Flocculibacter collagenilyticus: one gene and its partner. The protein of the gene in region 1 interacts with the protein of each later gene in a pairwise test. Links are inferred from orthologs where the notes say so. Each region holds a gene or a part of one and is shown on either strand. Other genes may lie near its edges. The genes, in order: HUU81_RS00305 and HUU81_RS14270.

What was found.
Region 2: the proteins of HUU81_RS00305 (region 1) and HUU81_RS14270 interact in binary tests that used the Escherichia coli proteins (3 or more experiments, as listed by UniProt). The link is inferred for Flocculibacter collagenilyticus from one-to-one orthologs.

Annotation. Positions count from the first base shown.
Region 1 is NZ_CP059888.1:61,706-76,891, reverse strand. The notes cover bases 4,071-7,026. They hold HUU81_RS00305 (assimilatory sulfite reductase (NADPH) flavoprotein subunit), read right to left. Parts: upstream 6,480-7,026; coding sequence 4,662-6,479; downstream 4,071-4,661. Other genes in these bases: HUU81_RS00300 (hypothetical protein), read left to right, coding at 6,780-7,026; cysI (assimilatory sulfite reductase (NADPH) hemoprotein subunit), read right to left, coding at 4,071-4,662. In the rest of the region: HUU81_RS00325 (porin family protein), read right to left, coding at 1-407; siroheme synthase CysG, read right to left, coding at 647-2,071; HUU81_RS00315 (phosphoadenylyl-sulfate reductase), read right to left, coding at 2,136-2,930; more of cysI, read right to left, coding at 2,902-4,070; more of HUU81_RS00300, read left to right, coding at 7,027-7,448; HUU81_RS00295 (S9 family peptidase), read left to right, coding at 7,588-9,714; HUU81_RS00290 (GNAT family N-acetyltransferase), read right to left, coding at 9,814-10,416; HUU81_RS00285 (GIY-YIG nuclease family protein), read right to left, coding at 10,514-10,810; HUU81_RS00280 (glucose 1-dehydrogenase), read right to left, coding at 10,822-11,622; HUU81_RS00275 (DUF192 domain-containing protein), read left to right, coding at 11,784-12,251; HUU81_RS00270 (phospholipase A), read left to right, coding at 12,316-13,413; HUU81_RS00265 (endonuclease), read right to left, coding at 13,493-15,186. UniProt on the Escherichia coli protein: Component of the sulfite reductase complex that catalyzes the 6-electron reduction of sulfite to sulfide. This is one of several activities required for the biosynthesis of L-cysteine from sulfate.
Region 2 is NZ_CP059888.1:3,212,944-3,228,100, reverse strand. Bases 12,231-15,157 are described here. They hold HUU81_RS14270 (MOSC domain-containing protein), read right to left. Parts: upstream 14,212-15,157; coding sequence 13,249-14,211; downstream 12,231-13,248. Other genes in these bases: mutS (DNA mismatch repair protein MutS), read right to left, coding at 14,869-15,157; HUU81_RS14265 (nicotinate-nicotinamide nucleotide adenylyltransferase), read right to left, coding at 14,243-14,869; HUU81_RS14275 (cytidine deaminase), read left to right, coding at 12,820-13,227; HUU81_RS14280 (crotonase/enoyl-CoA hydratase family protein), read right to left, coding at 12,231-12,606. Also shown: HUU81_RS14335 (hypothetical protein), read left to right, coding at 1-352; HUU81_RS14330 (type 1 glutamine amidotransferase), read left to right, coding at 450-1,166; nitric oxide reductase transcriptional regulator NorR, read right to left, coding at 1,199-2,878; hmpA (NO-inducible flavohemoprotein), read left to right, coding at 3,056-4,255; HUU81_RS14315 (PEP-CTERM sorting domain-containing protein), read right to left, coding at 4,267-4,920; HUU81_RS14310 (hypothetical protein), read left to right, coding at 5,113-5,529; HUU81_RS14305 (hypothetical protein), read left to right, coding at 5,882-6,865; deoA (thymidine phosphorylase), read left to right, coding at 7,069-8,376; HUU81_RS14295 (NAD-dependent malic enzyme), read left to right, coding at 8,700-10,394; HUU81_RS14290 (TIGR00341 family protein), read left to right, coding at 10,401-11,384; HUU81_RS14285 (DUF6122 family protein), read left to right, coding at 11,403-11,753; more of HUU81_RS14280, read right to left, coding at 11,806-12,230.

The DNA of each region.
Region 1 (15,186 bases):
TGCACATAAGGTTCAACCAGCGTCACATTATTTTCGTCAACCAAAATGATTGCATAGCCTGCTGCACGAACCTCACTAGTCGTCCAGCCTACAAGCCCATATATGTCTACTGACGAGCTAAGTGGATATGATCCTTTTAGGGATAAACTAGCTTGATGCTTAATTTTATGGCTAAAATCACCGCTAAATTGCTCACCAGAAATTCCTTTCAATGCACGCATTTCAAGTGCTAGATGCTCATTGAATTGGTATCCTAATGAAGCGCCAAGTAGCTTATAGTCGTTGGTAGATATTTCCTGCGCACTGTAAGCGCCGCCAACATACCAATCACTACTTTCATTCGCTTGCACAGGAGAAAGTGAACTTCCTAAAATCAAGAAAAAGACACTAGGTAATATTTTACTCATTAAAAGTCCTTGTATTTAATATATAAAAATTAGCCTACAATCAACCATGTCGATAACGATAGTGTCACTTTCTTCGTCACACAAAAAGTAAATCAAATATAAAGATACAGATAGCAACTACGACAAAGCTACAACCTTAATTACGGCTAAGTATCGAACTATATTTGTTAACAGGCTTGTAAGCTTTTGTATGACAAAGAGAAAACCGATTGGTTCACAAATGTGAAATAAAAGTTTCTTTACGCCGTCAGATCTTCAGCCATACCTTGGCCTGTCTGCGCTCCCGCTGCCTCAAACCATTGACAAGTGTTACGTAAACTCACGACTTCACCCACTATCACCAATGCGGGTGAACCGATGTGATTATCTGCCGCCATACTTGGTAATTGCGCTAAAGTCCCTGTTACAACGCGTTGCTGTGAAGTAGAACCTTTTTCAATAATAGCCACCGGTGTATTCGCATCGCGACCATGTGTTAATAATGCATCGGCTATTTCAGGTGACTTCATTACGCCCATATAAATCACTAATGTATGGTTCTCCCGCGCCATTGCTTGCCAATTAACAGGCATGCCATTTGGCTGGCAGTGTCCAGTTACAAACTCAACACTTTGTGCATAATCTCTATGGGTGAGTGGAATGCCTGCATAAGCCGCACAACCTGCCGCTGCAGTAATACCTGGCACAACTTGAAACGGAATATTATGTTGAACTAACTCTTCAATTTCTTCTCCGCCACGACCAAAAATAAATGGATCGCCGCCTTTTAAACGACACACTTTATGGCCCTGCTGTGCCAATTCGACTAGCATCGTATTAATTTGTTCTTGAGGGACGGAATGAAAACCGGCTTTTTTACCAACTGAAATCAGCTCTGCATCACGACGCACTAAGTCTAATACTTTAGGTGAAATGAGTCGGTCGTAAACGACAACGTCTGCTTGTTGCATTAACTGTAAAGCACGAAGCGTTAATAGATCAGGGTTACCAGGTCCCCCGCCCACAATATACACTTCACCTTTATCATCAGATTCTGGCGCATCAAGCATGTTCTTTAGGTCGTGCTGTGCAGCTTCAATTTGGCCTTTGGCGACTTTAGACACCACTTGGCTATTAAACACCCGTTCCCAAAATTGGCGACGCGCTGCAAATCCATTAATTTTATTTTTTACCTGATCACGAAATCCACCCACAAGTGTTGCCAATGCGCCAATGTGCTGAGGAATAAAGGTTTCTAATTTCTCACGTAGACGTCGTGCTAATACTGGCGCCTTTCCTGCGCTAGAAATAGCAATCGTAATTGGATCTCGGTCTACAATAGACGGAAAAATAAACGTTGAACGCTTCGTATCATCCACCACATTCACAAACATGTCGCGTGCATTTGCCGCGTCGTATACTGCTTGATTAACTGCTTCATTATCTGTGGCAGCGATAACCAACACATAGCCAGAAAGGTGTTCTGGCGAGAATACATCGATCACTTTGGTAAGTTGATGCTGCGCTATGAAGTCTGTAGTTTCGTTACAAAACTCAGGAGCTAATAATGTAACTTTAGCGTTTGCATTCACCAACGTGCGTGCTTTTCTTAATGCGACATTACCACCGCCAACAACTAAAATTTTGCGGTTAGAAACCTGAGTAAAAATAGGTAAATATTGCATGGCACGCTCTAACGTTGAATATACGGTTTAGTAAAGAAATAAAGGATAAAAAGAGTGACGGTAATTAAATACCGTCACCGTCAATGTGTAGACCACATTCTCGAGACATCCCATTGAAGCGAGTTTCTTCTTCAGTCATGCCAAGCTCTAATGGACGTGTGGTATGTACGTCACCCACTGAAACATAGCCGGCTTCCCATAGCGGATGGTAAGGTAAATCATTATCTTGTAAGTAGTAATGCACATCTTTGTTAGTCCACTCCAACATTGGATAAACCTTCACCGTGCCCTTGCTAATTTCAACAATATCCTTGTCTTCACGAGTGGATGATTGAGTACGACGTAAGCCTGAAAACCATGTACCAACCTTCAGTTGCTCAATTGCTTTTAACATTGGCTCAACTTTATTAAGCTGATTATAACGCTTTAACCCTACTTCGCCCTGTTCCCACAATTTACCATGCACTGCTTCTTGCCATGCTGGTGTCATATTGCTGCGATAGACATGCAAGTTTAACGACAGTTGCTGCTGAAGTTGATCAATAAACTGATACGTTTCAGGAAATAAATAGCCAGTATCTGTTAACACCACTGGAATATCAGGCTGTTGTTCAGTGAGCAAATGCAGCATTACGGCAGCTTGAATACCAAAACTTGACGACAGCATCGGACTGTCAGGCAAATTCGCTAAACACCACGCCACACGCTGCTGTGGTGTTAATGGCTTAAGCAGCGCATTAATCTCGCGTAATGCTTGTTGTTGCTCACCCTCAGGCAGTGTCAGTATATGCTTATACGACACTGCGCCAGCCTCACTTAGGCTGGCTTGCTTAGGCTTGGCCAACGTTGATACCGTCATGGAAATTTTGCCCCCTAACCGGTCTGTTTTCAGTTGCTGATAGCACGCCAGCGCGCACCACAAAATCACCAAACCCTTCATCAGCGTTACGCTCTTTGGCATAACGCGCTAATAGTGAATCAAGCGATGTTAAAATCGTTTGTTCGTCTACGTTTTCCATATATAACTTGTTAAGGCGTGTTCCTACGCCATCCGCACCTAAGTAATAGTTGTATTTTCCTGGGCCTTTACCAACAAATCCCACTTCTGCAGCAAACGGACGTGCACACCCATTAGGACACCCTGTCATACGCATTACTATTTCTTGATCGCTTAAGCCATACTTCGCCATAATATCGTCTACTTTACTTACTAACGTTGGCATATAGCGTTCGGCTTCTGCCATCGCTAACGCACACGTTGGTAAAGCAACACAGGCCATGGTGTTTTCACGTACTTTCGAAATGCGTGGCATTAAACCATGAGCTTGCGCCAACCCTTCAATCTCTGACTTATGTTCAGTGGGTATATTGGCGATGATTAAGTTTTGATTTGCCGTCATACGCAAATCACCTTGGCCAATAGTTAACATTTTTTCAGCAATTAACCGCAATCCCGTTTTAAATTGATGTGTGTCGGTATCAATAATACGGCCATTTTCAATAAATAACGTTAGATGATGATTGCCATCTACACCTTCAACCCAACCATATCTGTCACCCTGTTGGGTAAACGTAACAGGTTTTGCCGGCTCAAACTTAATACCTGCATATTCTTCAACGGCTGCGCGGAATGCCTCTACGCCCATACGATCAATCGTATACTTTAAACGAGCATTTTTTCGGTCAACACGATTACCTTCGTTACGTTGAACCACTAAAATGCCTTCTGCAATTTTTAATGTGTCTTCAGATTTAATAAAGCCTAAGTCTGACGCTAAACGCGGGTATGTTTCATGATCGCCATGGGTAGATCCCATACCTCCACCAGCTGTAACATTAAAACCAACCAACTGATCATTTTCGATAATGGCAATAAAGCCCATGTCGTTTGTATACACATCTACATCATTGTGCGGTGGTACAGCAACGGCAGTTTTAAATTTACGTGGTAAATAGGTAGGACCGTATATTGGTTCATGGCCTTCTTTAGTATGTTTCTGTACACCACTTTTATATTCTTCACCGTCTAACCAAATATCACAAAATGCGCGTGTTTCTGGTAATAAGTGCTCACTGATTTTTACTGACCACTGATACACTTCTTGATGAATGTGTGAAGCAATCGGATTGGGGTTACACATTACATTACGGTTTACATCGCCGCAGGCCGCAATCGAATCTAGCTCTACGGTATTCAGTGCCTGCATTAACGGTTTCACATTGGGTTTTAAAATGCCGTGATACTGAAACGTTTGGCGCGTAGTTAAACGAATGCTGTTATATTCAGTTAGCTCGTCTGCCACTTTGTCCACTGCTAACCACTGTTCAGGTGTTGCAACGCCACCTGGCACACGTGCGCGCAACATAAAACTATATAATGGCTCTAGCTTTTGCGCTTTGCGTTCTGAGCGTAAATCACGATCGTCTTGTTGATAAAAGCCGTGAAACTTAGTGACTTGCTGATCGTCTTCCGCCATTGAGCCTGTTGTATTGTCAGCCAAACTTTCTTTAATGGTGCCACGTAAAAAGTTACTACGTGTTTTGATACCTTCGTTCGCTGCTAATTTTTGATTTTTGTTATTGTCGCTCATTAATAAACGTCCTTCTGGTAACGCTTTTGTGCACGTAATTCGGTTAAGTAAGCTTCCGCTTGTTCTTGATCTTTAGCGCCGTGCTGTTTAATTATTTCAATTAAAGCATGATGTACATCTTTTGCCATTCTGCTTGCGTCACCACACACATAAATATGGGCGCCTTGCTCTAACCATTCAAATACAGCTTGGCCTTGTGCTATTAATCGATCTTGTACATACACTTTTTCAGCTTGATCGCGACTAAATGCCACATCTAAGCGAGTCAGTAGCCCTTGCTTCTTATAGCCTTGTAATTCTGTTTGATATAAAAAATCTTGAGTAAAATGAGGATTCCCAAAGAATAACCAGTTTTTACCTGCTGCTTCATCTGCATCACGCTGCTGTAAAAATGCTCTAAACGGCGCAATCCCTGTACCCGGCCCAATCATGATGACAGGCGTGTCGCTATTCGCTGGTAATCGGAAATTGTTGTTTGGCTCAACATAAACCTTAACATCACCGCCTTCTTCAAGGCGCTTAGCTAAGAACCCTGAAGCACCACCTTGATGTACATGACCAAAGGCGTCATATTCCACTAGGCCTAATGTTAAGTGTACTTCTTCTTCGGTTTCAGCTTGGCTTGATGCTATTGAATATAAGCGAGGCGTTAATTTACGTAATATTCCAGCAAAATCTGCCGCGCTTACCGTGTCTGGATATTCACGCACAACATCAATTACTTGGCGCGTTGCAATGTAATCACGCAACCCTGCGCCATCGCTAGCAATGTGTGTCAGCGCTTCATGATTAATTAGCTCTGCATATTTTTTCACAAATCCCGGATGCAATAGCGTTAGCTCTAGCGCTTCTTTTAGTGCCACTTTAATAGTAAGCGAATGTTCACCCACATTAACTTCGTCATGTTCGTTAATGCTTAATAGCGCTAATAACTCGGTAACAATAGCGTCATCATTTTCAAAATACACACCCAGTGCATCACCTACTTGGTATTGAATGCCAGAATCGGCAAGATCTATTTCAATATGGCGTACATCTTTGGTTGAATTACGGCCAGTAATTTTCTGGTTTGCGACCAGTGTAGCCGTGAATGGATTTTGTTTCGTAAAGGTTTGCGCTGCCGCTGAAGCAGGTGTAGCCACACCCGGCATAGGAATAACCTGAGAAGTACTTTCATTGGAGCTTTCTTTTACTTCCTCTTCAAAGGTTTTAATCACCGCTTCAGACCATGTTTTAGCGTCGTCTTCATATTCAACATCACAATCTTGACGTGGAATAACGGCTTGAGCGCCTAGCGCCGCTAAACGCTCGTCAAAGTCTTTACCTGTTTGGCAAAACAGTTCATAAGAGCTGTCGCCCAATGCCAGTACTGAATATTTTAACTTATCTAATTTTGGCGCTTTCTTACTTGCTAAGAACTGGTGAAGAATTTCCGCATCATCAGGGGCGTCACCTTCGCCATGTGTGCTTACCAAAATAACTAAATGCGTTTCTTTCTTTAGCTGCTGCGGTTTAAAGTCAGCCATCGACGTTAACTTAACCGCCAAGCCTTGTGAACGGGCACTGTCTGCCAATGCTTGCGCGATCCCTTTAGCATTACCGGTTTGCGAACCATATAAAATGGTTAAAGTATCACCAGCCTGCGGCTGACTGGCTAGCATCGGCATTTGGCCACCAGCAAGCTGTGCATTCGCAGCAAGGTAACCACTCACCCACGCTTGTTGAATGGGATTCAATTCGGCCACTAAACCTTGTAGTTTAGTAATTTGTTCATTAGTAAGCGGGCTTGATTCCGCAGTTAACTGTGCAAGTAACATGAGCTAAAGACTTCTTTCCTATTTTCAGACTGCTGAAAGAATAGCGGTACAACCAGTAAAAAAGAAATATTAGAAAACTCTTTTTTATTACTTATTAGAATAACGAAGCTAATTTGTTGAAATGAGAGGTATCCCTGTAGGAAAAGGTGAATGGGTAACATTCATTCTGCCTAGCACAATTGAAAATGAAAGCTACACTTAATGATGTTTCATCATAATCGTTCATCTATTGATACAAGTAGATATTTTATTAACTTGGGTATTCATTCCAAAGTCACATTCATAAATCTGGAAAAAGCTATGTCACGTGCAATGTGGGTCATCGTTTTAAGCTGTTTGGTATTTAGCAACCAGTCATTTGCTGGAACAATTGACATTGGTGCCGATGCGGGTAAACGTGTCGCCATCGGAGCCACGTATAGTGACGGCTCGCACTTTTTATTAATTGCTAAAGAGCGCAATGGTGGAGTTCGCGTAACTATACCAGATCAAGAAAACGTTACAGACAGTATTGTAATGACAACGTTTCAGGGACGAGTGTTTAGTTTTAAATTAAGCTTATTAGGTATTGGGGCTGGAGGCTTGACGAGCATAGAGCCATTCTCAGTACCCGGCCTTGCCAGTACAGATGACAGTCAGTTTATTATTGCGCAGTTCAACATGAGCGAATACCTTTCAAACGGTATAAACTTTAACATTGGTGACACTTTTTCAGTTAATAATGGCCAAGTATCTGGTACTCCTTTCCTCGACATTTATGACGCATCAGCACTCTCGTTTGATCCTGATGTAACCGCTAGTTCATTACTAGACTCATCCTTTATATCCTCACTGCCTCGTTTTACGGGTGACATTGAAGTGCTAACCAACGCTAGCTTTTTTATACCATCACCTAGTCCGTTGCTTCTCATCCTAGGATTTATCCCGGGAATGATTTACATCACTAAACGCAAATACCGCGCTCCATAATTGTTACAGTCAATATTGTTTCATTCTTCCCTTTAAGAGCAAATCAGTCCTCTATGCTTAGCATAGGCTGATTTTCTTACCATTTCTTTGTACACTGTGTGCGGAAAAAACTAATAAGCACTAATAAAAAGGATGGACAATGAAAAAGCTCACCTCTGCGCTTGCTATTGCACTAGCAGTTGCCAGTTCAACCAGTGTCGTTGCACAGTCTAATAATGATGTACTGTCAGTTGACGATATCCCTAAAATAAAGTCGGTTATTCAACCTAAAGTCAGCCCAAATGGTGCATACGTTGCATTTACTCGCTCTAAGCCTCGTGAGTTATATAAAGACGAGAATGGCAAAAATTACAGCGAGCTCTATATTGTTGACGACAAAGGTAATGAGCGCTCATTTATCACTGGTGATGTAAGTGTTCGTAATTTGCAATGGTCAAATGACGGTAAGCATGTGTACTTTCTAGCGAAATTAAATGGCGAAAAGCACACTGCCCTTTATCACATTCCATTTAATGGCGGTCAAGCACAACAGGTGATGTCGTTAAAAGATACTGGCATTAATAACTACCGCATTAGTCCAAATGGCAAACAAGTGGCGCTATTAGCTAAGCCAGCAAAAGACAAAACCGAAAAAGAACTAAAAAAACTTGGGTTTATGGCCGAGGTTTATGAATATGATTTAAAAAGTCAGCAATTATTTATTGTGGACTTAGCCCAATCTGACAAACCTTTATCGCCAGAAGCTATCAACATTGAGCAATACGTGGGTGCGGTGGAATGGTCTCCAACAGGCGACACATTATTAGTAAAAACCCAGTTAAGCGCATTAATTGATGATCAATATATGCAATCAGCGTGGCATTTATATAATGTAGCCAGCAAAGAAACGGTATTAAGCTTTAAGACTGAAGGCAAGTTAGGTGCAGCCGAGTTTTCTCATGATGGCAAATACATCGCTATGCGTGGCTCTGAAGATAAGCACGATCCTGCTGATGGTCGCTTATTCCTTGCTAATGCACAAACCGGCGAAGTTAAAGAGTGGTTGCCTAACTTTATGGGGCATATTGGCGATTTCGAGTGGGCAAATAAGTCAAACACTCTATATTTTGTTGCTAACGTCAATACACACAGCTCTATTGAAAAAATAAAAGTTGGTAGCAATAAATCTAAGCCCGCAGTCAAAGCAGGCAAAGTGATTGCTTCCAATTTAAGCCTATCAGACTCTGATAAAACATTGTCCTATAAAGGACATAGCGCACAGCATCCAAGCGAGATTTTCTTCCAGCGCGGTAAAAAGTCAATTAAATTAACCGACTCTAACCCTTGGTTGAAAGACAAACGTTTTGCTAAACAAGAAACGCTCACCTTTAAAGCTCGCGACGGTGTAACGATTGATGGTGTTATGGTTTACCCATTAGATTATCAAAAAGGCACCAGCTACCCGCTCATTATGGTTGTTCATGGTGGTCCAGAAAGCCATGTGCCTGACGGCTGGGTGACTGGTTATTCGCGTCCAGGCCAAATGGCTGCAGCACGTGGCTATGCGGTATTCTATCCTAACTATCGTGGTTCTACAGGCAAAGGGGTTGCTTACTCTAAGCTTGGTCAAAATGATTATGCTGGTAAAGAGTTTGACGACTTAGTCGACTTTAAAAAACACCTTGTTGATATGGGCATTGCCGATACAAAACGCGTTGGTATTACTGGCGGATCTTACGGTGGTTACGCTTCTGCATGGGCAGCAACAAAACTCACTGAGCACTTTGCAGCCAGTGTAATGTTTGTTGGTATTTCTAATCAATTATCGAAATTTGGTACTACTGATATTCCTAACGAAATGCATTTAGTACATGCACGTTCATACCCGTGGGATAAATGGCAGTACTACTTAGAGCGCAGTCCTATTTACTGGGCAGGCCAATCTAAAACACCATTATTAATTATGCACGGTAAAGATGATCCGCGCGTACACCCTGCTCAATCTATGGAGCTTTATCGCTACATGAAAGTGCAAGGTAAAGATGTGCGTTTAGTATATTATCCGGGCGAAGGCCACGGTAACCGTAAAGTTGCCGCTCAATATGACTACAGCTTGCGTTTAATGCGTTGGTTCGACAATTACCTGATTGATGGTAATAAAGAAATGCCAACCCATAAGCTAGATCACGCCGAAAAACTAAAAGCCGTTAAGAATGCGGGTAAAGAGAAGGCAGAAGATAAAGCGTGCGAATGTAACGATGAAGACAGCGCAGCAGAAAAAGCGTAACACTTAATCAGCTTGATTATTTGTTAATAGACTGATTGAAAGCCAAGTAGCGAATATTCGTTAACTTGGCTTTTTATTTTAGGACGAGATAAACAACAATTATGGTGCAAGCTTCGCCAAAAGCGACTTACTTACCGAAGGCCATTCTGACTGGATAATAGAGAACACGACTGTATCACGCAATGCGCCGTCTGGTTCGATAGTCGCGTTACGGATCACCCCATCTTGCTTAGCACCTAAACGTGCAATAGCATTACGCGATGCATGATTATGCCAATGGGTGCGAAACTCCACTGCAATTGCATTTAATTGACTAAACGCATGATCAAGTAACAGCCACTTACACTCTGTATTCACCGCCGTTTTTTGGTAGGATTTTGCATACCACGTGTAACCTATCTCAACACGTCGATGCTGGGGAACTGCATTGCAGAAGCGTGTACACCCAATCACTTTCTGCGTTGCATTGTCGATCACCACAAAGGGTAATGACACCCCTTGGCCTGCGTCAGTAAACGCCTTTTCTAAATAAGTATCAATTGACTTCTCTGACGGTACAGCAGTAAACCAAAGTTCCCATAATTTACCGTCTGTTGCAGCTTCAACTAATGCATTTCTATGTTCAAGCTTAAGGGGCTTTAGGGTCACATGTTCACCTTTAAGCTCAATCGTTTTCATCCATTCGCTTGTTGTGTTGCTCATTTACATGTCCTTTTTTGTTAGAAAATATCACTTCGTGACAAACGAAAAATTTCGCAATTAACAGCCCTATTCTTTCTTAAGCGATAAATAAATGCAATCAGGTGAGATCCGCTGACTGTGTGGATAATATTGACCAGGTTTTAGGGTGCTTAATCAAATATTCTTTGCGAGACTTAGTCAAGCGTTTAACCGCAATCTCTGCTTTACAAGCTTGCGACTTACTTCCTACTTCAACACTGAAAACTAGCTGTAGTGGTCCTTTACCTTTTAGATACTTTGCGCCTTTTTTACTGCCACTTTGGTGCTCTGCGAAACGCCTTTTAACGTCAGTAGTAATGCCTGTATATAAGGTATTACTGCGACAACGGATCAGGTATAAATACCACGTATTCATAGCTAGTACCGTTAATTATTCGGAGCGGCTGTACTTCCAGCCAATATGCCACCATCAATATTTAACTCTATCCCTGTTACATACTTAGATTCATCTGACGCCAAATAAAGCGCTGCGTAAGCCACATCATTGGGCTCACCCATTACACCTAATGGAATATCTGAGGCAACCGCTTTTATATTATCATTACGCAAATCGCCGTCACCTAACATAGTATCCCACATGGGAGTGAGAATGGCTCCGGGATGAATTGAGTTACAACGAATTGGATAGCGCTTTTCAGCGCAATATAATGCAACCGATTTAGAGTGATTTCTCACAGCAGCCTTGCTTGATGCATAAGCAGCAGCCGCCGGAATACCAACCAAACCTGAACGAGAAGAAATATTAACAATACTCGCCCCTTGGCTGTGCTGCATAAACTTAATGCCGTACTTACAACCTAATGCCACACCGTCTAAGTTAACCTGATGTACTTTATGCCAACTGGCCAAGTCAATGTGCTCAGGATCATGCATTCCACTGGTTTCCATAAAGCCTGTAATGCCCGCGTTGTTCACCAATATATCAAGCTGACTAAAATGATCGCTGATATAACACATTGCGGTTTTCCAATCACTTTCCTGACCCACATCTAAGCGCATATACTCAGCATTGCTACCCAACGCATCAGCAACTTGCTGGCCTAATTCGTCGTTAATGTCAGATACGATCACTTTCGCACCATGTTGTACGAATAGCTCCGCAATAGCGCGTCCAATGCCCTGCGCTGCACCTGTTACTAGTGCCACTTTTCCTACAAGTCTCGACATATTCGCCTCCATTTCACGTAATTTCTTTCTTATGTGCTGATTTTACTGTAATTTAACGTATAAGTTAAAAATTCTATCTTTTACAGCTAGTTGCTTTACAGAATAACACCAACCCAGCTCTTAAATTGAAAACACAACTAAGTGCATTACAAAGTATAAAGATGAAAACAAAGTTTACTACCCTCATTGCGCTCACCAGCCTCCTATTATCTATTTTAAGCTGGTCTTTAATAACAACCGCAAAATCTGCCCCACAATTTAAGGTTGTAGAATTACGTGTTGGTGAGCAAGTCGTCACGGCAAAAGTTGCTAATAATCAAGCCACACGTGCGCACGGGCTGATGTATGCTAAATCAGCCAATCCCGGTATGTTACTTGTTTATGATCAGCCCAAAGAAATGCACCTGTGGATGCGTAACACCCTAATCCCTTTGGATGTTGCTTTTTTTGACGTGAATGGAAAAATTATAAAAATCACTCAAATGGAAGCACTTAGCGAGCAAATACATTCATCAGGCAAGCCTGTTATTGGTGCACTGGAGCTACCCTTACATTGGTACAAACAGCATAAGGTAAGCATCGGCGATATGATTGATTATAAAACTGCGATTAGCTCAATATCAAAATGAAAAATCCAAACGCAATGATATACCGTTTAACCATCATAATATTATTTACACACTAAGGACGATTATGCGCACCCCAACATTGTCAGTGCTATGCATTGGCTTGTGTAGTACGTTTCAAGCAGTTGCTCAAAGCTCAACACCACTTACTCACTATCAAACTTGCGTGTTAGAGGCTGTTGAGCAAGGAGATAACAGCACTTCTATTTCACACATCAAAAAGCAGTGTAAAAATGAAGCTGACACCCAGTTAAGTCACGCTGATAATCAGTCTGATGATAAAGCAGATGCCGTTATTTTCTCGACCAAAGTGGAAGGCGCAGGAAAGCGATTAGGCACCAAAGAACGATTAAACGGCCTTATTTCCAGCCGTATCAATAAAGAGCGCGCCAGACAATTCGATCCATTCGTCATTACTCCTCACCGACTCAATTATATTTTACCTGTATATTTCACCGACAGCTTAAACACCGAAGCCTATGACTTTAACGAAGATTGGCAAGAAAACATGACGTCTCTCGAGTCTAAATTTCAACTTAGCTTAAAAGTACCGTTGACGCGTTCAACTACCTTTATCGAAAATGACGGTTTTTATTTTGGTATGACGCTTGAAGCATGGTGGCAGGTATACTCTGAGAACATTTCAAAACCATTCCGAGAAACTAACTATCGCCCTGAATTCTTTTATTTAGCCCCACTACCTTGGCATCCATTTGACGGTAATACCGGTTTTGTAGTCGGTATTGAGCACCAATCAAACGGTCGTTCGCAAGAGCTATCTCGTAGCTGGAACCGTATTTATGTAAATTTACTTTACGAGCATGGCAACTTTGCGATGTCATTTAAGCCATGGTGGCGCATTAATGAAAATCCGAAAGAGTCACCCTTTGCAGCAAGAGGCGATGACAATCCTGATATCAATGAATTCTTGGGCTATTATGAAGCAGAACTTGCTTACAAATGGCACGACTTAGAATTTCACTCTTTATTTAGAAGTAATTTCGCTAGTCATAAAGGTGCCGTACAACTTGGCTTTACATTTCCACTGGTTGGTACCTTACGTGGATATGCGCAATACTTCAGTGGTTACGGAGAAAGTTTAATTGACTATAATCATGCTCAGCAGCGCTTAGGCATTGGTGTAGCTTTAAACTCTTTCTTCTAAATATTTCACTGCATTCTTCAAATAATAAAGGTGCCAATTTAGGCACCTTTTGTATTAGCTAGTCCGTTTATAGTATCTATTAAAACTGTATTGACCAATTATTAAGTTGACCAACGTCTTGGCTATAATTATCAGCAACGGTTAACTTCCAAACACCTTGTGGATTGCCAGAAAAACTTACTGGATAACTGGCGATAACGTTTTGTCCACCATCACCACCGTCTTTTGTTTTCAGGGTATAGTTCGCACCTGATGGACTAGTAAGTACTAAACTAATATCTCCACGATATGTGTGTGTAATATTCACGGCAACGGTCATTTGACTGACAGAATCTGTTCTGGAAACCGAAATATTACTCACAATTGAAGATGCATCAGGTATTGCCGTGACCGAGGTATTTTCAAAATAAGTAGGTTGAGCAACTGGACCACCACTCGCTACAAAATTTTGTCCGCTATTGATCTGCGCTGGCGAATCATTTGCTGCAGACTGCCATGCAAAGTCACTGTATTTACTGCCTGAGCCAGTAAGTTGTAATGAGTAACCCGCTTGTGTTGAAGAGTTTTCTGATACACCAATATCGACGGACTTCATCCCACTTGCAGCACCATCTGTTGCAGTAAAGGCACCTTCATAACTAATGAACTGAACAACTGCACCAGCATTATTAATCAAAGCCAGTCCTTCTGGTGAGCCATTTTGCAAACCTGAAGCGGCAAAGCTTAAAACACCAAAACCATTACTTTGATTAGCTAATGTACCTGACAATGGAATCGTTTTGTAAACTGTGCCACCACTTCCGTTATAAGCAAGAATGCTCCAGCCCGACAAATTAGTGTTGGCCGTGCCAGCAATTTCGATAAACTCATTAACGTCTGTGCCGCTATTATCGTAATGCAACTCGTTAATCCATATTTCAGTTGTTGGAGCTGAGCCGCCAGATGTAGAAGCTTCTGCACTATAGCCAGATTGATTACTATATTTATCGGTTGCTGTAATAACGTAGTGATAAGTAGTGCCAGCTTGAGCCGTGTTATCTGTAAATGAGCTTGAATTAACTAACCCTACGTTTAATTTTACATACCCTGAGCCCGACGTTTCTGTTCTGTACACACTATAACCTGCAAGATCAGACTCTGAGTTTGCTGTCCACGTAACTGTTACATCACTCGCGCCAGCTGCTGCTTGCACACTAGTAGGAGAAGCAGGTGCCACTAAGTTACCACCTGCGCCTGAAGAAACACCCGAGCAATTATTCTCAAAGACACAGGCAACATATTCAGGATGATCAACAAATGGATTTCGATTCCCTTGATACAGATAAACAGCATCATTATGTCGTGTTTCAAACGCGTCTACCGGGTCATCTTTATGCCATTGTAATAGCACTGAACGTAATCCCATGTAAGCAACAGAAATATTAGAACCTTGTTGCGAGTTTGAAATTAATGTGCGATCGTCCGTCAAAATCAAATCAGGTTCACTAACCCCTGTAATACCATGTGTGCCACCTTCATATCGAACATCTAGGTATAATAAAGCACGAGCCACATCTCCTTTGCGCCCTTCCCATGTTTGCCAATTTGCACCAGATGTCCAGTTTGATTCACTTGAAGAGCCACCGCGGCCATTATTCGACTGCGTTACATATTCTGTACAGCCTGAAGAGCATGAGGCAAAAGGTTTATTACTGCGGTGAGAGTTATAAGTGCTGTTTGAAATGAAAAGGTGGTGGGTGTCAGTATAAGCATAATTGGTTGGGCCATCTTTTG
Region 2 (15,157 bases), 3.1 Mb from region 1 along the record:
AAAGAAAGGCTACTTGAATGACATTATGTTAGACAAGCGTGTGTACCGTAAATTGCCTGTAAAAGTATTCGTGCCTTTAACTGCAACGTTATTACATCACTTAGACCAAGCGTGTGATATGACAGACAGTAATGAAAAAAACATTGCGTGTTTTAGCCAGTTTATTCAGGTGAGTGTTGATGGTGAGCTTCAATCTTTAACTTGGCACCCTGAAACTAATACCAAATATGCCACTAAAGGGTTGAGTGCTTATATTGATTTGCCTTCGTTAGCGCGGGGTGAGCATCAGTTAATGTTTCGTGTGCCTTATCTTGACCAGCCTCTTACCGCGCCATTTTGGTTCTATCCTTAAGCGAGTATTTACTCGCTTTTTACTGCTCTTTGCATTTATCTCAGAAAATATGTCTACACTATTTCTACCGTTTAGAATTTATCAAGTTAGGCATTAAATGCAGTCTTTACATGTTCATGTTATTCAGCCAGTAAAAAAGAGTGGGTTAGGTCACATAGAAAGCTGGTTAGCACAACAACAAGCAACAGTCAGTGTTACTCGACTTTATAACGGTGAAGCTCCACCTAAACACGCCAACTTTGATTGGTTAATTCTGTTAGGTGGACCTATGAATGTGTATCAAGAAGAGGAATATCCTTGGTTAATATCGGTTAAGCAATTAATTAAACACTCAATCGAGCAGGATAAAATAATTTTTGGTATTTGCTTAGGGGCGCAACTTGCTGCTGTTGTACTTGGGGCTAACGTTACCGAAAACCCTCATGAAGAAGTGGGTTGGTTTGATATAAACTTTAATGAGAGTGCGCAACAACATCCGTTATTCTCACATTTTGGCAAAAAGATAAATGTGCTGCAGTGGCACGGTGATACATTTGCCACTCCAGAAAATGCCATGCACGTTGCTTCATCTGCCGCGTGTTTGAATCAGGGGTTTGTATTCCCTCAACAAGGCAAGCCACAAATTGTAGGGCTGCAATGCCACATGGAATGGACGCCTGATATTATTGACAGTTTGCTGGAAAATTTACCGAGAAATCCCAACTTACCGTTTGTACAAACTGAACAGCAAATGAAACATGGCGATTTTATTACGGCAAAACAAGCACTGTGCAAGTTGCTTGAAAAGCTCTACCAATCTACTTTAAAAGTGTAAGTCCATGCAGCCACAACTTTATATTGCCTATTTCAATCGGTCTTAATAGCTTTTACCTGTTTTTCTATATAAATCCCTAACCTTTTAGCCAGCCTTGTAAGGTTTGCACGGTCGGTGGATAGGCGTTTAGCGGTGACGCTCCAGTTACCTTTTTCGTCATTGAGAATATGGCTGATGAGTTCGCGTTGGTAGTTATCGACTTCCGTTCTTAAGTTTATTTGCTTCGTTCGAGTGGAAAGCAGTGTAGTTTGTAACGGGGTAGTTTGTTGCGTTGTTAACGAATCTTCAGGTAGCTTGGTTGAAGCCGCTGTAGGTGTTAGCTTATCGCAATCAGCAAGGGTAATGCGCACGGGATTAATGCTATGTGGGCGTTGCACTTTAGTGGGTTGCATCGTGCTGTTTGCACCTGCTTTTAACGCCGCTCGATTAATAAAATGCTCTAATTCACGCACATTACCCGGCCAGTCATATTGGGTTAAGTAAGGTAATACATCAGGTGCTAGGGTAAGTTGCGAAAAGCCAAGCTTGCGTTTGATTTTTTCTACAAAAAAACCACAAAGTAGCTCTATATCTCCATGTCGCTCTCGTAATGGTGGAACAGTTATCGGGTAAACATGTAATCGATGAAATAAATCTGCTCTAAAACGGCCAGCTTCTACTTCCTGTTCAAGTTGTCGGTTAGTTGCTGCAATAATGCGCACGTCAACATGGGTTGTTTTATCTTGTCCAACTGCTTGAATTTCATTGCTTTGAATCGCACGCAGCAATTTACTTTGTGCTGTTAACGGTAATTCGCCTACTTCATCTAAAAATAAAGTACTGCCATCGGCAATGACAAACTTACCTAAGCGGGTTGAATCGGCACCAGTAAAGGCACCTTTAACGTGTCCAAATAACTCACTTTCAATTAAGTTATCGGGTAATGCGGCGCAGTTTACGTAAACCATGGGAGTTAGACGTCTTGCTGAATGCTGGTGAATAGCATGAGCAATAAGCTCTTTGCCAGCGCCACTTTCACCTTCAATGAGTACGTTAAAATGTGAGGCCCCCACCAGTGCAATTTCTTGCTTTAATTTTTGCATTGCACTGCTATGGCCAATTAACTCATTCTGCTCAACAACCGCATTGGGCTGACTAAGGGCAGACACCACTTGCTGCGAATGTTGTATATTATTTTCTAATAACTCAAGGGTCATTGCGGTGTGTAAGCTAACCGACGCCATTGCAGCAATCACTTCCAGTGTTCGCTCGGGGATCTCGTCAAATGTGCCGGGCGATAAACTATCTAACGTTAATATGCCTAGCAATTGATGATCAAAGTACAGCGGTAGTCCCATACATGCGTGTACGGGTAAGGCTTCTTCGCTATTAATTAACATGCCATCATAGGGATCCGGTAATGTGCTATCGCTAGTAAAGCGAACGGCGTTGGACGACTGACAAATTTCGGTAAAACGAGGGTGTTCTGCAATAGCAAATCGCCGCCCCAATGTATCTTTGCTCAATCCTTGGCACGCTAGTGGAATAAGGTGATCATCTTTAAATGATAATAATGCAACTGCGTCACAGTTAATGGTTTGGCGTATGGTAGATAATAGACGATCAAAGCGATCGTTTTTGGTTAGGCTTTGAGCCAGCTTTAAAGACAGTTCAATGAGGGTAGTCGCAGTGATCGCATTCATAGTTAAAGTGGTGTTGTGTAAAAGTATCATTGTAGTCAATATGACTTGATTTTGCTATGTGTCGAAATGACTCCTTAATTATGAAAGTGGATTTGGTTTAAGTGTAACTGATTGATAATTATAAGTTTAAATTAATTTTCATTGTTGGTCATAGTTTTGCAATGCAGTAGACAACTTAATCGCGAACAACTATCTACTGGAGTCAATATGTTAACTACTCACGACATAAAAATTGTAAAAAGCACTGTGCCATTACTGGAAGCGGGCGGTGTAGCAATTACGCGTCACTTTTATCAACGCTTGTTTAAACATCACCCAGAATTAAAAAACATTTTTAATATGAGTAATCAGCATACTGATAGCCAGCGAATTGCGCTATTTGAAGCCATATTAGCGTATGCAAAAAATATCGATAACTTGGCCGTGTTAAAACATGCCGTTGAACGAATCGCACAAAAACACACAAGCTTTCATATTCAACCGTTTCATTATCAGTATGTAGGTGATCATTTAATTGAAACATTACGCGAGTTATTGCCTGAGCAATTCACGCCTGAAGTTGAAGCCGCATGGACAAAAGCCTATAGCGCGTTAGCACAAATTTTGATTGGCAGAGAAGAAGAGCTATATACAACTAAGGAAGAGAGTGAGGGAGGCTGGCGTGGCAAACGAGCCTTTAGCTTGGTTGAAAAGAGAGTGGAATCTGAGTTAGTCACCAGTTTTATATTTGAGCCGCTAGATAGACAGCCCGTCATGGATTATCACGTAGGTCAATACATTGGTATTGAGCTAACAACGGAGCAGTTTGAAAATACTGAAATTCGTCAATACTCGTTATCTCAAAAGCCAAATGGTACTAGTTATCGCATTTCAGTCAAACGAGAGCCAAGTACTATTGATGGTAACGCAGCAGGAATGGTATCGAACTATTTGCACGATTACTTAGCCGTGGGCGATATGGTCGACTTGCATGCTCCTGCAGGTGATTTTTATTTTGTTGATCGACAAGCCCCCGTTGTATTGATCTCAGCTGGCGTAGGTATAACGCCAATGCAAGCAATGTTGGAAGCCCTAGCCGAGAAGCAGTATAACCAAGCTGTGCATTTTGTTCATGCTTGTGAAAGGGCTAACCAACATTCATTTGCTGATCGTACACAGTCATTATGCGAGGCGCACAAGTGGCAACACCATGTATGGTATCGGACTGAAAAATTGGCTACACCATTATCATCAACTCACCATGGCTTGATTAACTTTAGTCAGATTGAATTACCGATTGATAACGGAGACTTTTATGTTTGCGGCCCGGTGGCATTTATGCAATATACTAAAAATGCATTGCTTGCATTAGGCGTGGCAAACGAGCGTATTCATTATGAAGTATTTGGCCCGCATGCAACGCTTTGATGTGTTTACTATCAGGGCTTGGTGCGAGTAATTATCAGGCCTAATAATCCAAATATTATCAATGCCCACGTTGCTGGCTCAGGAATCGGGTTACCAGCTTTTATGCTTGCACCGACGGTATCTTGATAGGCACCTTTGATAAATGAAAGTGTGCCTACATCATTTTGATCTTTATAGCTCCAGCTTACTTCTATGTAACCATATTTTCCAGAACGCGTTAAAAATCCAAGGTATTTTGAACTGAATGACTGCCTGAAATGCGGCGTTGTTTTATTAAATATCATTGCGTAGTTGTAAGCATTACGTCCGCCAGAGAAAAAGTGAGTGGCGTCAATGGTGTCGTTATAATTAAGTACGTTAAGTGAGTTGTCAGATCCTGGGATGATCCAAAACTCTCCTTGTGTAAGTTGCACATCGAGTGCAATTTTGCTGCATCCTGGGTCGAGTATTAAACTTTCACCATCAATCACAGCGCCAATATGGCCTGGATGGCAATTAGCGCCAATATGAGTTGTATTACCTTCTTCGCCAAGGGTAATACTACGGTTAATATCAAAATGAATTAGCCCAGCATATGCTAAATTTACATTGCCTGTTAGTAGGATAATTAAGCTGACTATAAGTTTGGGTATACTGCTTAGTTGGGATGTTATTTTCTTATTCATAAGTTCACCTTCCTTCTTATTATCGGTATTGTTAATGTGTCCATAAAATAGGGATTTAATAATGGCGATAAGCATAATTAGTACCATTAATTTAACATGATGATTTTTATTGTTATTTTTTTAATATTAAATATATGATTAACATTATGTAAAAAATGTAGACGGTTTTAATAAATTTAACGGAGAAGCTTAATGAAGTTATTGATGTTGTTTGGCTCTATTTTGGTTTCAGCGTGCGCATCAACTACAAGTTCAACGGTAGCGCAGTCTGAATATATTCCACCTGCTAAAAGGCAGTTAGTCGATCCTGACTTTAAAAATGGTAAATTGTATATGAAGCGTGAAGATTGGTTTCATAATTTTAAGGTTGGTGCAATTCCTGACTTTTGTTCAAACCCAAATGCGGGGTTTTTAGCGAGTTATCAGGGAATCCCGAGTGATTGCGAAAAAACAGTTGAGCAATATATGGATTATTGCGTAGACAAGGTAATTAATAAAAAGCTACCGCAAGTATTTACCAGTGTGCCGCAAGCTACCATTGCTGGTGAAAATGTTGGTTTATGCACTTTTTCTGCTTATCGCGCATCGTTAAAAAAAGCGAACAGCTAGCAACTCAAACAAGTAAGAGCTACTTTCACTCATGCGGTAAAGTAGCGCCTTCTAACACCGAATATTTATTTAGTGTAAAATTTTTGTATCGATTGTCAGTTTTTTTTACTTACCCCAATGTTACTTCAAATATATTCTTTTATATCAAATGTATAGGTGATGGCTTATTACTTGCTTTATATCAAGTTGAAAAGATTAGAAATATAAAGCTCGCGCTTATTTTTAACTAAATGGTAGCGAGCATTTGCTAGTGGCGTTGTAGGGCGCTGATGTGCAGAGCGCTAGCAGTAAGTGAAATGTAACTAGCACAAATACTAACTGTTGTACTTGATTGATGAGAAGGACGTCGATTATGAAAATACTAATACGTGTATTGGGTGTTGCTGTTGCGCTGTTAGGCACACTCCAAACTTTTGCCACAGAAATATATTTTACTGGAACACAATCTCCCGCGATTTGGAAGGGGGACGCCGATGGGGCGATGCCTATGAGCATGCTGTATTTAGGCAGCGACGCTTCAAGTGGACCAAGCGGACCAATTGGTATTGCCGAAGCAAATGGTGAGTTATTTTGGGGAACAGGTAATAACGAGGAAGTACGGAAAGGCAAAGCTGATGGCTCTGGTACGCCTGTAGTGTTGGCAAATAGTGGACCTACGCCGCCAAATTCACCATTTGATGTAGATGAACGTCATGATGTGGCAATTGATATTGCCAATAACCGTTATTTTTTTACCGATGCCGAAGATGGCATATACATGGCCGCGATGGATGGTTCTGGCGTGCCAATGTTGGTTACTAATGATGTGTTTTCTAAAATTACCTCTATCACTTACGACAGCGCCAGCGACTTTATTTATTACAGTGATATTGGCGGCGAAGTAAATAGAGTTAAGCCTGATGGTTCTGCAAAAGAAACGCTACACTCTGGCTTAAACGGCATTCGTGATATCACTATCGACTTTAGCAATGGTGCCATTTATTTTGTAAACAACGATATTGTTGGCCGATTAAATTTAGATGGCACTGGCGTGAGCACGACTCTTTATGACCCTTTTAACTTTGTAAGAAGCATTGATATCGATGTAACGACCAACGAGTTATTTTGGATTACATTTGACGGTCCGGGTTCGACAACAAACGATAGCGTGCAAAAAGCCAGCGCAGATGGGTTAGGTACAATTAATACGCTTTATAGCGGAAGTTTTGGCGGCTTAAGAGGTATTGCGGTACAGCGACCAGCTGTTGTCGTTTCAGAGCCGAGCATCATCATGTTGATGATATTAAGCATACTAGGATTACTTAATAGACGCAGTTATAAACAGAGAATCTTGTAGCTGGAAAGTTTAAGCAAGGTCTGAGTGTATTTTGCATAGAGCACGACATTTATGTTGATGCTCTTGTTTCATTTTGTTGGGGCTAACTTTTGTACAATTGTGGTGCGACCAGCAACGAAATTTATCGCAAAATTGCAGATAGCACTTGAGAATTAATCCTATTTATCGTCAAATACTCCAATTAACAAGAAAGAGAAATCACAGTGTTAATACCTCAAGAAATTATTCGTACAATTAGAGACAAAAAACCGCTATTAGAGGCGGATATTCAAGCTTTTGTTGGTGGTATTACCGACAACTCCGTAAGCGATGCGCAAATCGCAGCATTCACAATGGCGACCTTTTTAAACGGTATGAGCGATGATGAAATCGTATACCTAACTAATGCCATGAAAAATTCAGGTAAAGTATTAAGTTGGCCAGAGTTAGACGGCTACGTGGTAGATAAGCATTCTACTGGTGGCGTTGGTGACTTAGTAAGCTTAGTGCTTGGTCCATTGGTCGCTGCGGCAGACGTTTATGTGCCTATGATTGCAGGAAAAGGGTTAGGTCACACAGGTGGCACTATCGACAAACTGCATTCAATTCCAGGATACAATACATACCCTGACGAAGCTGAATTTAGAAAAGTAGTTAAAGATTTAGGTATTGCGATCATCGGTCAAACTAGCGAGTTCGCTCCTGCTGACCGTCGTGTTTACAGCGTTCGTGATATTAGTGCAACGGTAGAATCCATTCCTTTGGTTACTGCTTCAATTCTTTCTAAGAAGTTAGCAGAAGGATTAGACGGCTTAGTCATGGATGTAAAAGTGGGCAGTGGTGCAATCATGCCGACTTTTGATCAATCTAAGGCGTTAGCGCAATCAATTGCTAGAGTGGCGAACTTAGCGGGCGTTAATACGCGCGTATTACTTACTGATATGAGTCAGCCATTGTCTAACAGTGCGGGTAACGCGCTAGAAATGATTGAAACGATTAAAATATTAACGGGTAAATCGACAGATACTCGTTTAATTGAGCTTATTTTACAACAAGCCGCTAGTATGATTTCAATTGCTAAAGATATGTCTTTAGATGATGCTTATACCTTATCTACAGAGTTATTAAGTTCAGGCAAAGCTGCCGAGAAGTTCGCAAAAATGGTAGCGAGCATGGGTGGCCCAGCTGACTTATTAGAGCATTACACTAGCATCTTTGCACCGGCACCTATTATTAAGCCAGTACTGGCAACGCACACAGGTATTGTACAAGCAATTGATGCGCGTGAAGTAGGCATGTCTGTGGTTGCATTAGGTGGTGGTCGTCGTCACCCTGAAGATGCACTAGATTACCGTGTTGGTATTACTGAAATGTTACCAGTTGGCACAAAAGTAGAAGCAGGCCAACCAATCGCGATGGTGCACGCTAACAGTGAAGAAAGCTTAATTGTTGCGTCGCAGCGCTTAGTTGGCTCTTACCAAGTGGGTGATAGTGCACTGGCGGAGATCCCGTTAATTCTAGAAAGCTTCTAAGCAAACCGTTACTTTTTGCATATATTAATGCATGCCTAATAGCCGCTTTTATTCAAAGCGGCTATTAATTTCTTAAGTACATTCAATTCATTTATTCTTATAAAATTAGGGATCTAAGATCCAAGAAAAATACCGAATTTTTGAGATTTCACCCTTATTCCACTAGATTAATAGATTAGGGTTTGTTGATCTTTTGAGATTGAACAACATTTAACATCAAAAAATCAACACGCCTTATTACATAAATAAAAATTCAGTGCTTAATTAGGTGCTCATGCACACGTTAAAGTACATGAAAAAACTGCAGGTAGGACACTAAAATAATGACATCGAACAAATCACGTAGCCCGTTATACATTCCATACGCTGGCCCATCGCTACTAGAAACGCCATTATTAAATAAAGGGTGTGCATTTACCGCTGAAGAACGTGCAGCATTTAACCTTACCGGCTTATTACCACCGCGCTATGAAACTATTGAAGAGCAAGTTGAGCGCGCCTATATGCAGTACTCAAGCTTTCAGCATCCAATCAATAAGCACATTTACTTGCGCTCAATTCAAGATACCAATGAAACACTGTATTACCGATTGGTTAAGCAGCACATTGAAGAAATGATGCCTATTATATACACGCCAACCGTTGGTGATGCCTGCGAACAGTTCTCAGATATTTACCGCAGTTCTCGCGGGCTATTTATTTCTTATGAAGACCGTCACAATATTGATGATTTACTGCGTAATGCAACCAAACAAAAAGTAAAAATTATTGTGGTGACAGACGGAGAGCGCATTTTAGGTTTAGGTGACCAAGGTATAGGCGGAATGGGTATTCCAATTGGTAAGCTAGCGTTATATACCGTGTGTGGTGGTATTAGCCCAGCTTACACCATGCCTATTATGCTTGATGTAGGAACTAACAATGAGAAGTTATTAAACGACCCTATGTATATGGGATCTCGCCATAAGCGAATTGGACAAGCGGAGTATGACGAGTTTGTAGACTTATTTATGCATGCAGTGAAACGTCGCTGGCCTGATGCAATGGTGCAATTTGAAGATTTCGCACAGCCCAATGCAATGCCGATTCTAGAGCGTTACCGTGAGAAAGTCTGTTGTTTTAATGATGACATTCAAGGTACTGCTGCGGTCACCGTCGGTACGCTATTAGCTGCATGTAAAACAAAACAAGAAGTGTTATCACAACAGCGAGTTGTTTTTGTAGGTGCGGGTTCAGCAGGCTGTGGTATTGCCGAACAAGTCATTAGTCAAATGGTGGCAGAGGGCATTTCTGAAGAGCAAGCGCGTAGCCAAATTTATATGGTTGACCGTTATGGTTTGGTGACTGAAGGCATGGAAGGGTTAATGGACTTCCAGCAAAAGCTAGCTCAGCCTCAATCTGCGCTTAGTGAATGGACTTATAGTGGTGAATACGCCAGTTTATTAGATGTTATCCATTCAATTAACCCTACGGTATTAATAGGGGTGTCTGGTCAAGCAGGCTTATTTACAGAGCAGGTGATTACCAGCATGTATAAAGGGTGCGCGCGCCCAATAGTGTTCCCACTGAGTAACCCAATTAGACAAGTTGAAGCGCTACCTGAAAACGTTATTAAATGGACCGAAGGACAAGCCATTGTTGCAACTGGTAGTCCATTTAGCCCTGTTGAATATAATGGCTCTGTATTTCCAATCACACAATGTAATAACAGCTATATATTCCCTGGTATTGGTTTAGGGGTACTTGCCGTGAAAGCGAGTTTAATTTCAGATGCAATGCTATTAGCAACCAGTGACGCACTTGCTGAAGAGTCGCCACTTGCCGCAACTGGGCAAGGTGAGTTACTGCCTCCACTGACTGATATTGCGAAATTAAGTAAGAAAATTGCATTTAGAGTTGCCAAGGTTGCGCAGCAGCAAGGGCTAGCCTTAGAGATTTCTGATGAAGTGTTACATCAGCGTATTGAAAAAATATTCTGGCAACCAGAATATCGCGAATACCGTAGAGTAAGTATTTAAAGCTCAATGAAGTATATTGAAGTACTGCTGCGTAAATCTGATGTTGCTGAGTTAATTACTACTGCTCAGCAGCATGATTTAACAGATATCCGTTTACTCATAGTGTCAGATAGTGAGTTAGAGCAGCAATTGCAAATGGCTCGGTTATTAGTTGCTGATGATAAGCTTCAACCTGTTATAGATACGCTTCAGCCTATTATTAAGCAAGAATATGGCACACGATTAACGGTATTGCCTGTTGAGGTCGCATTACCCACTGCGTCAGCTAAGGACAGAGCGGTTGAAGACTCTGCGATGTCTGCACGCGAAGCGCTGTTTGATAGTGTAGAAAAAAGTACAAGATTAGATATTAACTTCTTAACCTTAGTGATTCTGTCAACCATAGTGGCAGCAATAGGTTTAATAGAAAGCAATGTTGCAGTTGTGATTGGTGCCATGGTAATAGCGCCATTTTTAGGGCCTAATTTGGCGTTCGGACTGGGTACGGCATTAGCCGATTTAGTGTTGATGAGAAAAGCTATCATCACCTTATTTGTTGGAATGTTACTTGTTGTAATTATGTCGATTGGGGTCGGGGTGTTTGCAAACATCGACCTGTCTAGTCCTGAACTAATTGCTCGTACTCAAGTTGGTATGGACTCTGTGGTGCTTGCGCTTGCTTCTGGTGCTGCGGCGGCGCTGTCTTTAACCACAGGCTTATCAAGTGTTTTGGTTGGAGTGATGGTGGCTGTAGCGTTATTACCACCGGCAGCAACAATTGGCATCATGCTTGGTCAGTCTCAGTTCGATTTAGCACTTGGTGCAGCACTCTTATTAGCAATTAATATTGTGTGCGTAAACTTATCCTGCAAACTGGTGTTTTTTGCTAAGGGCATCAGGCCTGTTGGTTGGCGCAAAAAGGCGGAATCAAATAAAGGCATGTTCAAGTACATTGTCATTTGGTTGATGACTTTAATGATTTTAGTGATATTTATCACGAAGCCTTTTTAAATATTCTAACTGTTATCTTTGTGGGAGGCATTTATCCATTTAGTTTTGCATTTTGTGGTGCCGTTGCTAGTTGCACTTATTATCTTTAGAAAGCAATGGCGTTATGCGTTTATCATTATGATCTTAACCATGGTGGTAGATGTAGATCATTTACTTGCAACACCTATTTATGATCCGCTGCGTTGTAGTATTGGCTTTCATCCATTGCATCAATGGCCATTTATTCTACTTTACGCAGTCATGAGCATAGCGCCGCGCTTTATTCCAAAATTTAATCTTATTCGTTTGATGGGGACGGGTTTAATCATTCACATGATCTTAGACTCGATTGATTGCCAAATGACAAACGGAATTTGGTACATGACGTAACCCTTAAGCTATGTCGCTACCTTGAGGGTTACCACAATGCTCACCAGAAAGATCACCACCGTTGACGTTCACTGTACTGAAGATCGGGCTTTTTAGTTTGCTTTGAAACGGCTTGGCGTTGATTTTTGCCCATCAATACTTTGATTTGATAAAGCGTTTCTTTTGATAAAAAGTGCTTATCAGGCTTTGACCACGTTGAATGATAAAGCTTTTTAATTGCCGCGATGGCATCGGGTGAGCGGCTGCTAATTTGTGCGATTAACTGCTCGGCATCTTGGAGTGGATTATCACTTACCTGACTGATTAACTGCATTTCAAGCGCTTGTGCTGCGGTGACCTCTTGGCCGGTCATAGCCAACTTCATTGCCTGATCTTTAGTTAATAATTCCCGTAATACTAAGTTTCCACCCATATCAGGAATAAGTCCCCAGCGCGTTTCTAAAATGGCAAGTTGTGCGTTTGGTGTCGCTATTCTGAAATCTGCACCTAACGCAATTTGCAAAGCGCCTCCCCAACATCGTCCTTGTATTAATGCGATGACTGGTACAGGAATGTCACGCCAACCTACACATACACGTTGCGCTAAATTGGCTTGCCAAGGTAACCATTTATAAAGCAGTTTAATGGCATTTTTTGCACTGCCCATAATAGACTTAACATCTATTCCTGTTGAGAAATCCTCTCCTTCAGCGCATAAAATAACCGCTCGTAAGCTGCGGTCTGTTTTTAATTGCTTAATGGTGCGGTCAATTTCAGTAAACATTGCCATGTCTAACGCATTTTTTGCTTCTGGCCTTGTTAAGGTTACCGTCGCAACGCCTTGGTTGATGTTAAGTTTGACTCTCGTATTCATGCTTTTAACCGTTTGTTTTTATTGAACCAAGCTTCTAACGATGCTGAAGTTTTGTCAATTATCTTATTGTACCTAGCGAAAAGATGGCTCGTACAGTGAGCGTTAAAAGGCTAATGCTGTGGAAGTTGGCAGGATTATTTTTTTCAATAAGAGTTGCGCGGCAAGCTAAGTATCTATAGTATTCTTCGTCCATAGAACTATAAAAAATATAGTATGAAAAACAGTACAACGCAGTTACTTGATGCTGCACAAAAAATCCAACAAAACGCCTACGCACCCTATTCAAAATTTAAAGTAGGGGCTGCCATTTTAGCCAATGACAACCAAGTCTATACAGGCTGTAATATTGAAAATGCATCTTATCCCTTAGGTCAATGCGCTGAAGCTGGTGCAATTGCTGCCATGATTGCCGCAGGTACTACACATATTGATGAAGTGTTGGTTATTAGCCCGAACGATGATATTTGTCCGCCTTGTGGTGGTTGTCGCCAGAAGCTTCGCGAATTTGGTGACAGTAATACCATTATTCATATGGCAACGGCAAAAGGCGAAATTCAATCCATTAATTTGGCTGAATTACTGCCTTTGGCATTTGAAAAAAGTAACTTGTTAGACGAATAAGCAGACGATAACAGCGCTTAATTATGTTGTCTGGGTAATATTATTTTGGCTGGATAATATAACGGTATCGCCTATTCGAATGCGGTTATTTTGTCGCTTGCTTGTGTCATTTAAATGGGTAGTTAAAATGGCGTTTTGACCAAAAAAAGCGCCTTTTTTGTCAATATGATCCATCGCCAATAGTGTTTTTAATGGCTGTTGCGGTGCAGGTGAGATACCTGTTAGTTGATCTATTGAAGTTACTTTACAGCGTTCGCAAGGTTTGCATAAATCAAAGTGTAATAGCTCTGTGTTATCGCTAACGCGGTTAATACGCATATTGGTATGGCTATGCTCACAAAAGGCGAATTGGCTGTCTAAGACAATGTTGCTGCGAAAGCGTGACATCGGCACCGGGCTTTCATTGCGACTAATTAACTGTTGATTAAGTGAGATTAGCGATGCAGTATTTGTTATTAAAAATGGATAGCCATCAGCAAAGTAGGTTGTTGCCTGTTTTCCTTTTAAATGCTTTTCACTAACCGCACGATTAAAGTTAGGCGCCATTCTTACAAGGCTAAGTGATTGATTGCGCCACTTACCAATGACGTTTGTTAGCCATTCAGAACTATGTCGTTCTTCAATAGCTTCGCAATCACTTTTCCACACCTTAACGGAGCGTTTGGTTACGCTATTGCTTTTAAGCTTGAGCGGAATTGCTAAAGGCGCGATCCCTTCGGCGCTGAGTATTAAGTGCTCTTCAGTAATGTCGGTGCTAATTCTTGCCAAATTAGGTAAATGGCGCTGAGTAGCAAACATGCCATCTTCATTTACAATCATCCAGTGACGATCCCAGCGTAACCCTTGTGGTGTTACTTCTACGCTTGGCAACGAAATACCCTGTAGTGATTTAACAGGATAGATATTCAGTTGGCTGACAGTCGCGCGCAGTTCAGAAGGCACGGTGTTATGAATTACTGTGGTAGGCGTTGGGCTAGCTTGCATATTCTGTCCTTATCTCTGCTAGCCTGAATAGCTAGTCTTTTTTAATTTGCGAATAAACGTTGTGCGTTATTAAATATTCCGCAACGCTGGGTGTTAGGTACTGTTGTAACTTGACCAACAGCGCTTCCCTATCATTATCTAGGCTATTTTCTAGTGCTTCGCGTGCGTAAGTGGAGCGTATATCTTGTTGTTGTGGTACTGCGACAAGTTGCCAACGCTGCTTGATTTCTTGCGCTTTATAAAATTTATCCCAATTAGCTAAATTGTCTGGGCCAATAATAAAGTGCATCTCGTATTGTTGATGATCATTCAATGCTTGATAGCGCTGCTCTAAAAAAGTGAGCACGTCATAAGTATAGATCGCTGCACCTTGCTCTTTTTCAATAAGGTGTTCAACAAAGCAAGGGGTTACTTTTGTAGGTGTTAATGCCGAAGGGGCTTGAGTAATATCTTCAATAAATAACTGTAATAACTCGCAGCGCGTTTGATAGTCAGCCATTTTTTTACCAAAAGCATGTTGATAACTTGGTATCAACAAAATTTCATCAAAGCGTATTGCATGTTGCTGTAATTGTGTAATGACGTCGGCATGTCCACGTGTTGGCGGATTAAATGCCGAGCCAAATACGGCAATTTTTTTGATAGCGGACTTGGTCATTATGCTAATGCCTTTAACTTGTATATTAACGCTAAGGCATCCCGTGGCGTTAAGCTGTCGGGATCAATACGCTCTAGTTCATCAGCCAGTGGGTTTTCAGGCTCAATTAAATTAAGCTGCTGTGTAGCAAAAGCAGTGGTACTGGCTGGATGCTCTGTGTTTTGAGGCTCTGTTGTAGCCGCTTGCCCTTGTTGTTCCAGTAGCGATAATTTATTTTTTGCTTTTTTGATCACGTTTTTAGGAACGCCAGCCAATTGCGCTACTTGCAAGCCAAAGCTTTTGCTAGCC